DNA from 3 places in the Weizmannia sp. WK01 genome. Region 1 is predicted to be linked to each of the others. Evidence: a T-box and tRNA genes for the amino acid it is inferred to sense, from the RefSeq annotation. Region 1 holds a T-box; the other regions hold tRNA genes.
What was found. A T-box is a leader RNA that pairs with one kind of tRNA and senses whether it is charged. The one in region 1 lies ahead of OF158_RS10885 (valine--tRNA ligase), so its partner is inferred to be a tRNA-Val.
Positions count from the first base shown of each region.

Region 2: it has a tRNA-Val gene. The T-box ahead of OF158_RS10885 (valine--tRNA ligase) is inferred to sense a tRNA for this amino acid. The anticodon was not compared.
Region 3: it has a tRNA-Val gene. The T-box ahead of OF158_RS10885 (valine--tRNA ligase) is inferred to sense a tRNA for this amino acid. The anticodon was not compared.

Region 1 is NZ_CP109616.1:2,270,245-2,272,416, reverse strand. It holds gene ysxE (spore coat protein YsxE) at 1-260, shown strand, start outside; gene OF158_RS10890 (hypothetical protein) at 277-468, opposite strand; T-box leader at 611-839, shown strand; gene OF158_RS10885 (valine--tRNA ligase) at 895-2,172, shown strand, end outside.
Region 2 is NZ_CP109616.1:2,788,378-2,790,549, forward strand. It holds gene OF158_RS13390 (YetF domain-containing protein) at 1-25, shown strand, start outside; tRNA gene OF158_RS13395 (tRNA-Leu) at 267-348, opposite strand; tRNA gene OF158_RS13400 (tRNA-Cys) at 358-431, opposite strand; tRNA gene OF158_RS13405 (tRNA-Gly) at 437-511, opposite strand; tRNA gene OF158_RS13410 (tRNA-Gln) at 515-586, opposite strand; tRNA gene OF158_RS13415 (tRNA-His) at 594-669, opposite strand; tRNA gene OF158_RS13420 (tRNA-Trp) at 678-751, opposite strand; tRNA gene OF158_RS13425 (tRNA-Tyr) at 760-841, opposite strand; tRNA gene OF158_RS13430 (tRNA-Thr) at 850-925, opposite strand; tRNA gene OF158_RS13435 (tRNA-Phe) at 930-1,005, opposite strand; tRNA gene OF158_RS13440 (tRNA-Asp) at 1,024-1,099, opposite strand; tRNA gene OF158_RS13445 (tRNA-Met) at 1,112-1,185, opposite strand; tRNA gene OF158_RS13450 (tRNA-Val) at 1,195-1,270, opposite strand; tRNA gene OF158_RS13455 (tRNA-Glu) at 1,282-1,353, opposite strand; tRNA gene OF158_RS13460 (tRNA-Ser) at 1,367-1,456, opposite strand; tRNA gene OF158_RS13465 (tRNA-Asn) at 1,461-1,535, opposite strand; rRNA gene rrf (5S ribosomal RNA) at 1,542-1,657, opposite strand; rRNA gene OF158_RS13475 (23S ribosomal RNA) at 1,834-2,172, opposite strand, start outside.
Region 3 is NZ_CP109616.1:2,506,775-2,508,946, reverse strand. It holds rRNA gene OF158_RS12085 (23S ribosomal RNA) at 1-447, shown strand, start outside; rRNA gene rrf (5S ribosomal RNA) at 725-840, shown strand; tRNA gene OF158_RS12075 (tRNA-Val) at 849-921, shown strand; tRNA gene OF158_RS12070 (tRNA-Lys) at 1,088-1,163, shown strand; tRNA gene OF158_RS12065 (tRNA-Leu) at 1,170-1,251, shown strand; tRNA gene OF158_RS12060 (tRNA-Gly) at 1,267-1,341, shown strand; tRNA gene OF158_RS12055 (tRNA-Leu) at 1,351-1,436, shown strand; tRNA gene OF158_RS12050 (tRNA-Arg) at 1,454-1,527, shown strand; tRNA gene OF158_RS12045 (tRNA-Pro) at 1,541-1,617, shown strand; tRNA gene OF158_RS12040 (tRNA-Ala) at 1,631-1,706, shown strand; tRNA gene OF158_RS12035 (tRNA-Met) at 1,731-1,804, shown strand; tRNA gene OF158_RS12030 (tRNA-Ile) at 1,820-1,896, shown strand; tRNA gene OF158_RS12025 (tRNA-Ser) at 1,915-2,007, shown strand; tRNA gene OF158_RS12020 (tRNA-Met) at 2,025-2,098, shown strand; tRNA gene OF158_RS12015 (tRNA-Asp) at 2,101-2,172, shown strand, end outside.

The DNA of each region.
Region 1 (2,172 bases):
CGAGCCGGTTTGACGACTGCGTGGATTGGGTGAAGACCTATTTCAGCTATTTTCCGCTGAAAGAAGATGAAAAAAGCTTATTTTTCAGCTATCTCGCTTATCCCGCACCGATCATCCAAACCGTGGAGGAATACTTTGCAAATGAAGGAAAACGCCATGAAGCGAGAGCAGTCGCGAAACTGCAGGAAAAGTACTGGCGAATGAAAAATACCGAGTATGTCGTCATGCAGTTGTCACAAGGGGCCGCCCCCGCGTCATGAAAAGCAGGAACGGCCACTAAAACCATTCATACTGAAACCCGAGATAAATGAGAATAAATATGGCAAGCAGCAAAACGTCAAACGTCGTCGGAAAAATAATCGTACGGATGGCCTGAAAGACGGAGAACGGAAGAATCAGCTGCTTGCACACTTTTTTTGCATTCCGCGCCCATGTACGGACGGCCTGTTTGTCAATTTTTTTCTTCATCATCATCCACCTATCCCTCAAAAATAATGTATGAAAAGCGGGCGGATCAGTGCATCCGCCGCATATTTTTTCTAAAAATGGGCAATGCTATTGACGATTTTCACAAAAACCGATACCATAAACTATAGTCAATTTCAAAAATCAAAGTACAATGAACGGGAAGAGTACAGATTTTGTTTCCATGCAGAGAGGGAAATCAGCTGCTGAAAGATTTCCTATGCGAAACAGGCTGGAAGGTCGCCCGGGAGTAGCTTTTGTGAAACCGAAAGTAGCAAAAGCCGGCGAAGTGCCGTTACTGACCCGAGAGTGCCGGGCATCCGTTTGCCCGTGAAAAAAGGTGGTACCGCGAACAGACTCCTTTCGTCCTTTTATGGCGAAGGGAGTTTTTGTGTTTATCCGTAAAAGACGCAGAAAGGAATGATGCAAATGGAACAGCAGGACATCAGCATGCCGACCAAATATGATCCGCAGGCTGTTGAAAAAGGACGCTATGAATGGTGGGTGAACGGCAAATTTTTCGAAGCAAAAGGCGACCCGGAAAAGAAACCGTACACGATTGTGATTCCGCCGCCGAACGTAACCGGGAAGCTCCACCTCGGCCATGCCTGGGATACGGCTTTACAGGATATTTTAACCCGGATGAAACGGATGCAGGGCTATGATGTGCTCTGGCTGCCGGGGATGGACCACGCCGGGATTGCAACGCAGGCAAAGGTGGAAGCCAAACTGCGTGAAGAAGGCAAATCCCGCTATGACCTCGGCCGCGAAAAGTTTACGGAAGAAGCATGGAAGTGGAAAGCGGAATACGCTCAATTTATCCGCAAACAATGGGCAAAACTTGGCCTTGGGCTCGATTATTCGCGCGAACGTTTTACGCTCGATGAAGGGCTGTCAAAAGCTGTAAAAGAAGTATTTGTTTCGCTTTATAAAAAAGGCTTGATTTACCGTGGCGAGTACATCATCAACTGGGACCCGGAAACGAAAACGGCGCTTTCCGATATTGAAGTCGTCTACAAAGAGGTGCAGGGCGCATTTTACCATCTGGCATACCCGTTAAGCGACGGTTCCGGCACGATCGAAATCGCAACAACGCGCCCGGAAACGATGCTCGGTGATACGGCGGTCGCTGTCCACCCGGATGATGAACGCTACAAACATTTAATCGGGAAAACGATTGTATTGCCGATCGTCGGCCGCGAAATTCCGATTATCGCAGACGAGTATGTGGACATGACATTTGGTTCCGGTGCCGTAAAAATTACGCCGGCCCATGACCCGAACGACTTCGAAGTCGGGAACCGCCACAATCTCGAACGCATCCTTGTGATGAACGAGGACGGCACAATGAATGAAAATGCCGGAAAATACAAAGGGATGGACCGGTTTGCATGCCGCAAACAGATTGTGGAGGACTTGAAAGCACTCGGCGTTCTTGTCAAAGTGGAAGACCATCTCCATTCGGTCGGCCATTCCGAACGGAGCGGCGCGGTTGTCGAACCGTATTTGTCGACGCAATGGTTTGTGAAAATGCAGCCGCTCGCTGATGCCGCAGTAAAACTGCAGGCGTCGGAAGGAAAAGTCCATTTTGTGCCGGAACGCTTCGAAAAAACGTACTTGCACTGGATGGAAAATATCCGCGACTGGTGCATTTCGCGCCAGCTCTGGTGGGGCCACCGGATTCCGGCCTGGTACCATAAAGAAACC
Region 2 (2,172 bases), 520 kb from region 1:
AAGAAAAAACAACCCTAGTAAATAGTAGGCTGCCCAGTTCTGTTCTCATTATAAAAGGAAAATCTAAGATAGTATTTCCAAACCTTTCTTATTAGATCAATTCCCTTTTTGTACAAGTTAAACAACTATAGATACTCACAAGTGTACGCTTTCAAGCAGCCACTTAAATTGGCCTCGGCTTCAATAATATAATTGCAATAAAAAAACGCTTCTCTTTATCTTGAGAAGCGTTCCATTTGGCATCAGCTTTCAATGTGATGCTATTATACCGGTGGTCGGGGTCGAACCGACACTCCCGAAGGAACACGATTTTGAGTCGTGCGCGTCTGCCAATTCCGCCACACCGGCATGATATGATGGAGGCGGCAACCGGAATCGAACCGGTGATAAAGGTTTTGCAGACCTCTGCCTTACCTCTTGGCTATGCCGCCATCAATGGAGCGGAAGACGGGATTCGAACCCGCGACCCCCACCTTGGCAAGGTGATGTTCTACCACTGAACTACTTCCGCATACTGGGCCAGCTGGATTCGAACCAGCGCATGACGGAGTCAAAGTCCGTTGCCTTACCGCTTGGCTATGGCCCAATAAATATGGGGCGGATGGTGGGAATCGAACCCACGAATGCCGGAGCCACAATCCGGTGCGTTAACCACTTCGCCACAACCGCCATCATAATGGCAGGGGCAGTAGGAATCGAACCCACACTGGAGGTTTTGGAGACCTCTGTTCTACCTTTAAACTATGCCCCTTTAAAAAATGGAGGGGGACGGATTCGAACCGCCGAACCCTGAGGGAGCGGATTTACAGTCCGCCGCGTTTAGCCACTTCGCTACCCCTCCATATTGCGTGGTGCCGGCCAGAGGACTTGAACCCCCAACCTACTGATTACAAGTCAGTTGCTCTACCAATTGAGCTAGACCGGCCAAATGGTGGCTCGGGACGGAATCGAACCGCCGACACAAGGATTTTCAGTCCTTTGCTCTACCGACTGAGCTACCGAGCCACAATTATGTAAAATGGATGGCGGTCCCGACGGGAATCGAACCCGCGATCTCCTGCGTGACAGGCAGGCGTGATAACCGCTACACTACGGGACCTTTATATGTAAATTGCGGGGGCAGGATTTGAACCTGCGACCTTCGGGTTATGAGCCCGACGAGCTACCAGACTGCTCCACCCCGCGATGATAAAATGGTGGAGGATGACGGGATCGAACCGCCGACCCTCTGCTTGTAAGGCAGACGCTCTCCCAGCTGAGCTAATCCTCCAGTTATAATGATGACCCGTACGGGATTCGAACCCGTGTTACCGCCGTGAAAGGGCGGTGTCTTAACCGCTTGACCAACGGGCCATATGGATCATGACGGAGAGCAAGGGATTCGAACCCTTGAGACAGCTTTTAGCCGCCTACACGATTTCCAATCGTGCTCCTTCGGCCTCTCGGACAGCTCTCCATGATGGCTCCGCAGGTAGGATTCGAACCTACGACCGATCGGTTAACAGCCGATTGCTCTACCACTGAGCTACTGCGGAATACAAGCCCGGCAGCGTCCTACTCTCGCAGGGGGAAACCCCCAACTACCATCGGCGCTGGAAAGCTTAACTTCCGTGTTCGGGATGGGAACGGGTGTGACCTTTCCGCCATCGCCACCGGACCTTAATGACAAAAATCATTATAACAAAGTTTTCATTTCTTATCAACAGGAATTATGTGATTCCCTGAAAACCGGATGGGAGAAAAAACTGTAAACGGAGAATGCGTTTTTACTTCTAACTTTGAGAATTGTCTAGCTCCAGCGCACCTTTTTCAAGGCGGCCTTCACTTTTCTATTTGGTTAAGTCCTCGATCGATTAGTATCCGTCAGCTCCACGCGTCGCCGCGCTTCCACCCCGGACCTATCAACCTGATCATCTTTCAGGGATCTTACCAGTATAAACTGTGGGAAATCTCATCTTGAGGGGGGCTTCATGCTTAGATGCTTTCAGCACTTATCCCTTCCGCACATAGCTACCCAGCGATGCCTTTGGCAAGACAACTGGTACACCAGCGGTGCGTCCATCCCGGTCCTCTCGTACTAAGGACAGCTCCTCTCAAATTTCCTGCGCCCGCGACGGATAGGGACCGAACTGTCTCACGACGTTCTGAACCCAGCTCGCGTACCGCTTTAAT
Region 3 (2,172 bases), 240 kb from region 1:
AGGCTGATCTCCCCCAAGAGTCCACATCGACGGGGAGGTTTGGCACCTCGATGTCGGCTCATCGCATCCTGGGGCTGTAGTCGGTCCCAAGGGTTGGGCTGTTCGCCCATTAAAGCGGTACGCGAGCTGGGTTCAGAACGTCGTGAGACAGTTCGGTCCCTATCCGTCGCGGGCGCAGGAAATTTGAGAGGAGCTGTCCTTAGTACGAGAGGACCGGGATGGACGCACCGCTGGTGTACCAGTTGTCTTGCCAAAGGCATCGCTGGGTAGCTATGTGCGGAAGGGATAAGTGCTGAAAGCATCTAAGCATGAAGCCCCCCTCAAGATGAGATTTCCCACAGTTTATACTGGTAAGATCCCTGAAAGATGATCAGGTTGATAGGTCCGGGGTGGAAGCGCGGCGACGCGTGGAGCTGACGGATACTAATCGATCGAGGACTTAACCACGAAAAGCGGAAGCGCCTTGCTCATCGGTGTACGGATTTCGGAGCTTTCGACTGAAATAAAGGAAACACGGCGAGGTATCGAGCCGATGCCTGCTTATCGTAGGGAGAAAGCGTAGAAATACGCTAGCCGATAGGCGCTGGAGCTGGACAACAGAAAAGCGGAGGTGCCTTACTAAAGGCACTGGCGCTAGATCATTTTCAAAGTTAAAAACGCATTCTCCGTTTACAGTTTCTTCTCCCATCCGGTTTTCAGGGAACACATCCCAAAATTATACAGGTCCGGTGATAATGGCGGAAAGGTCACACCCGAACACATCCCGAACTCGGAAGTTAAGCTTTCCAGCGCCGATGGTAGTTGGGGGTCTCCCCCTGCGAGAGTAGGACGTTGCCGGGCCATAATACGGAGGATTAGCTCAGCTGGGAGAGCGTCTGCCTTACAAGCAGAGGGTCGGCGGTTCGATCCCGTCATCCTCCATTTTTATGCCGTTCCGATTCAGGTGCAACCGGCTTCCATCGGAAGGTTGGGGATACTGGCTTGTGACCGGCATCATACTTCCCGGGAATCCTAAAAATAGATATGTACATATTTAACCCAATATAGTATAATTCTCTTTGTGACAAGTAATGTCATTATCGGATATGAGCCATTAGCTCAGTTGGTAGAGCATCTGACTTTTAATCAGAGGGTCGCAGGTTCGAATCCTGCATGGCTCACCATTTATCGCGGGTGTGGCGGAATTGGCAGACGCACCAGACTTAGGATCTGGCGCCGTAAGGCGTGGGGGTTCGACTCCCTTCACCCGCACTGTTTACATGATATGCGGAAGTAGTTCAGTGGTAGAACATCACCTTGCCAAGGTGGGGGTCGCGGGTTCGAATCCCGTCTTCCGCTCCATTTTATCCCGCCGGGGTGGCGGAATTGGCAGACGCACAGGACTTAAAATCCTGCGGTAGGTGACTACCGTACCGGTTCGACTCCGGTCCTCGGCATCAGTACCATGACAAATGCGCCCATAGCTCAATTGGATAGAGCGTTTGACTACGGATCAAAAGGTTAGGGGTTCGACTCCTCTTGGGCGCGCTTATTCCTGTTTCGGGAAGTAGCTCAGCTTGGCAGAGCACATGGTTAGGGACCATGGGGTCGCAGGTTCAAATCCTGTCTTCCCGACCATGAAGATCATAACGGGGCCTTAGCTCAGCTGGGAGAGCGCCTGCTTTGCACGCAGGAGGTCAGCGGTTCGATCCCGCTAGGCTCCACCAATCCACCAAACAGAGTCAAATAACGGCGGCGTAGCTCAGCTGGCTAGAGCGTACGGTTCATACCCGTGAGGTCGGGGGTTCGATCCCCTCCGCCGCTATATTTTGTATATATCGGACCTTTAGCTCAGCTGGTTAGAGCAGACGGCTCATAACCGTCCGGTCGTAGGTTCGAGTCCTACAAGGTCCACCATTTTTTATTTTTTCATACGGAGGAATACCCAAGTCTGGCTGAAGGGATCGGTCTTGAAAACCGACAGGCGGGTTACACCGCGCGGGGGTTCGAATCCCTCTTCCTCCGCCATTTCATTATTTTATCATCGCGGGGTGGAGCAGTCTGGTAGCTCGTCGGGCTCATAACCCGAAGGTCGCAGGTTCAAATCCTGCCCCCGCAATTGGTCCCGTGGTGTAGCGGTTATCACGCCTGCCTGTCACGCAGGAGATCGCGGGTTCGATTCCCGTCGGGACC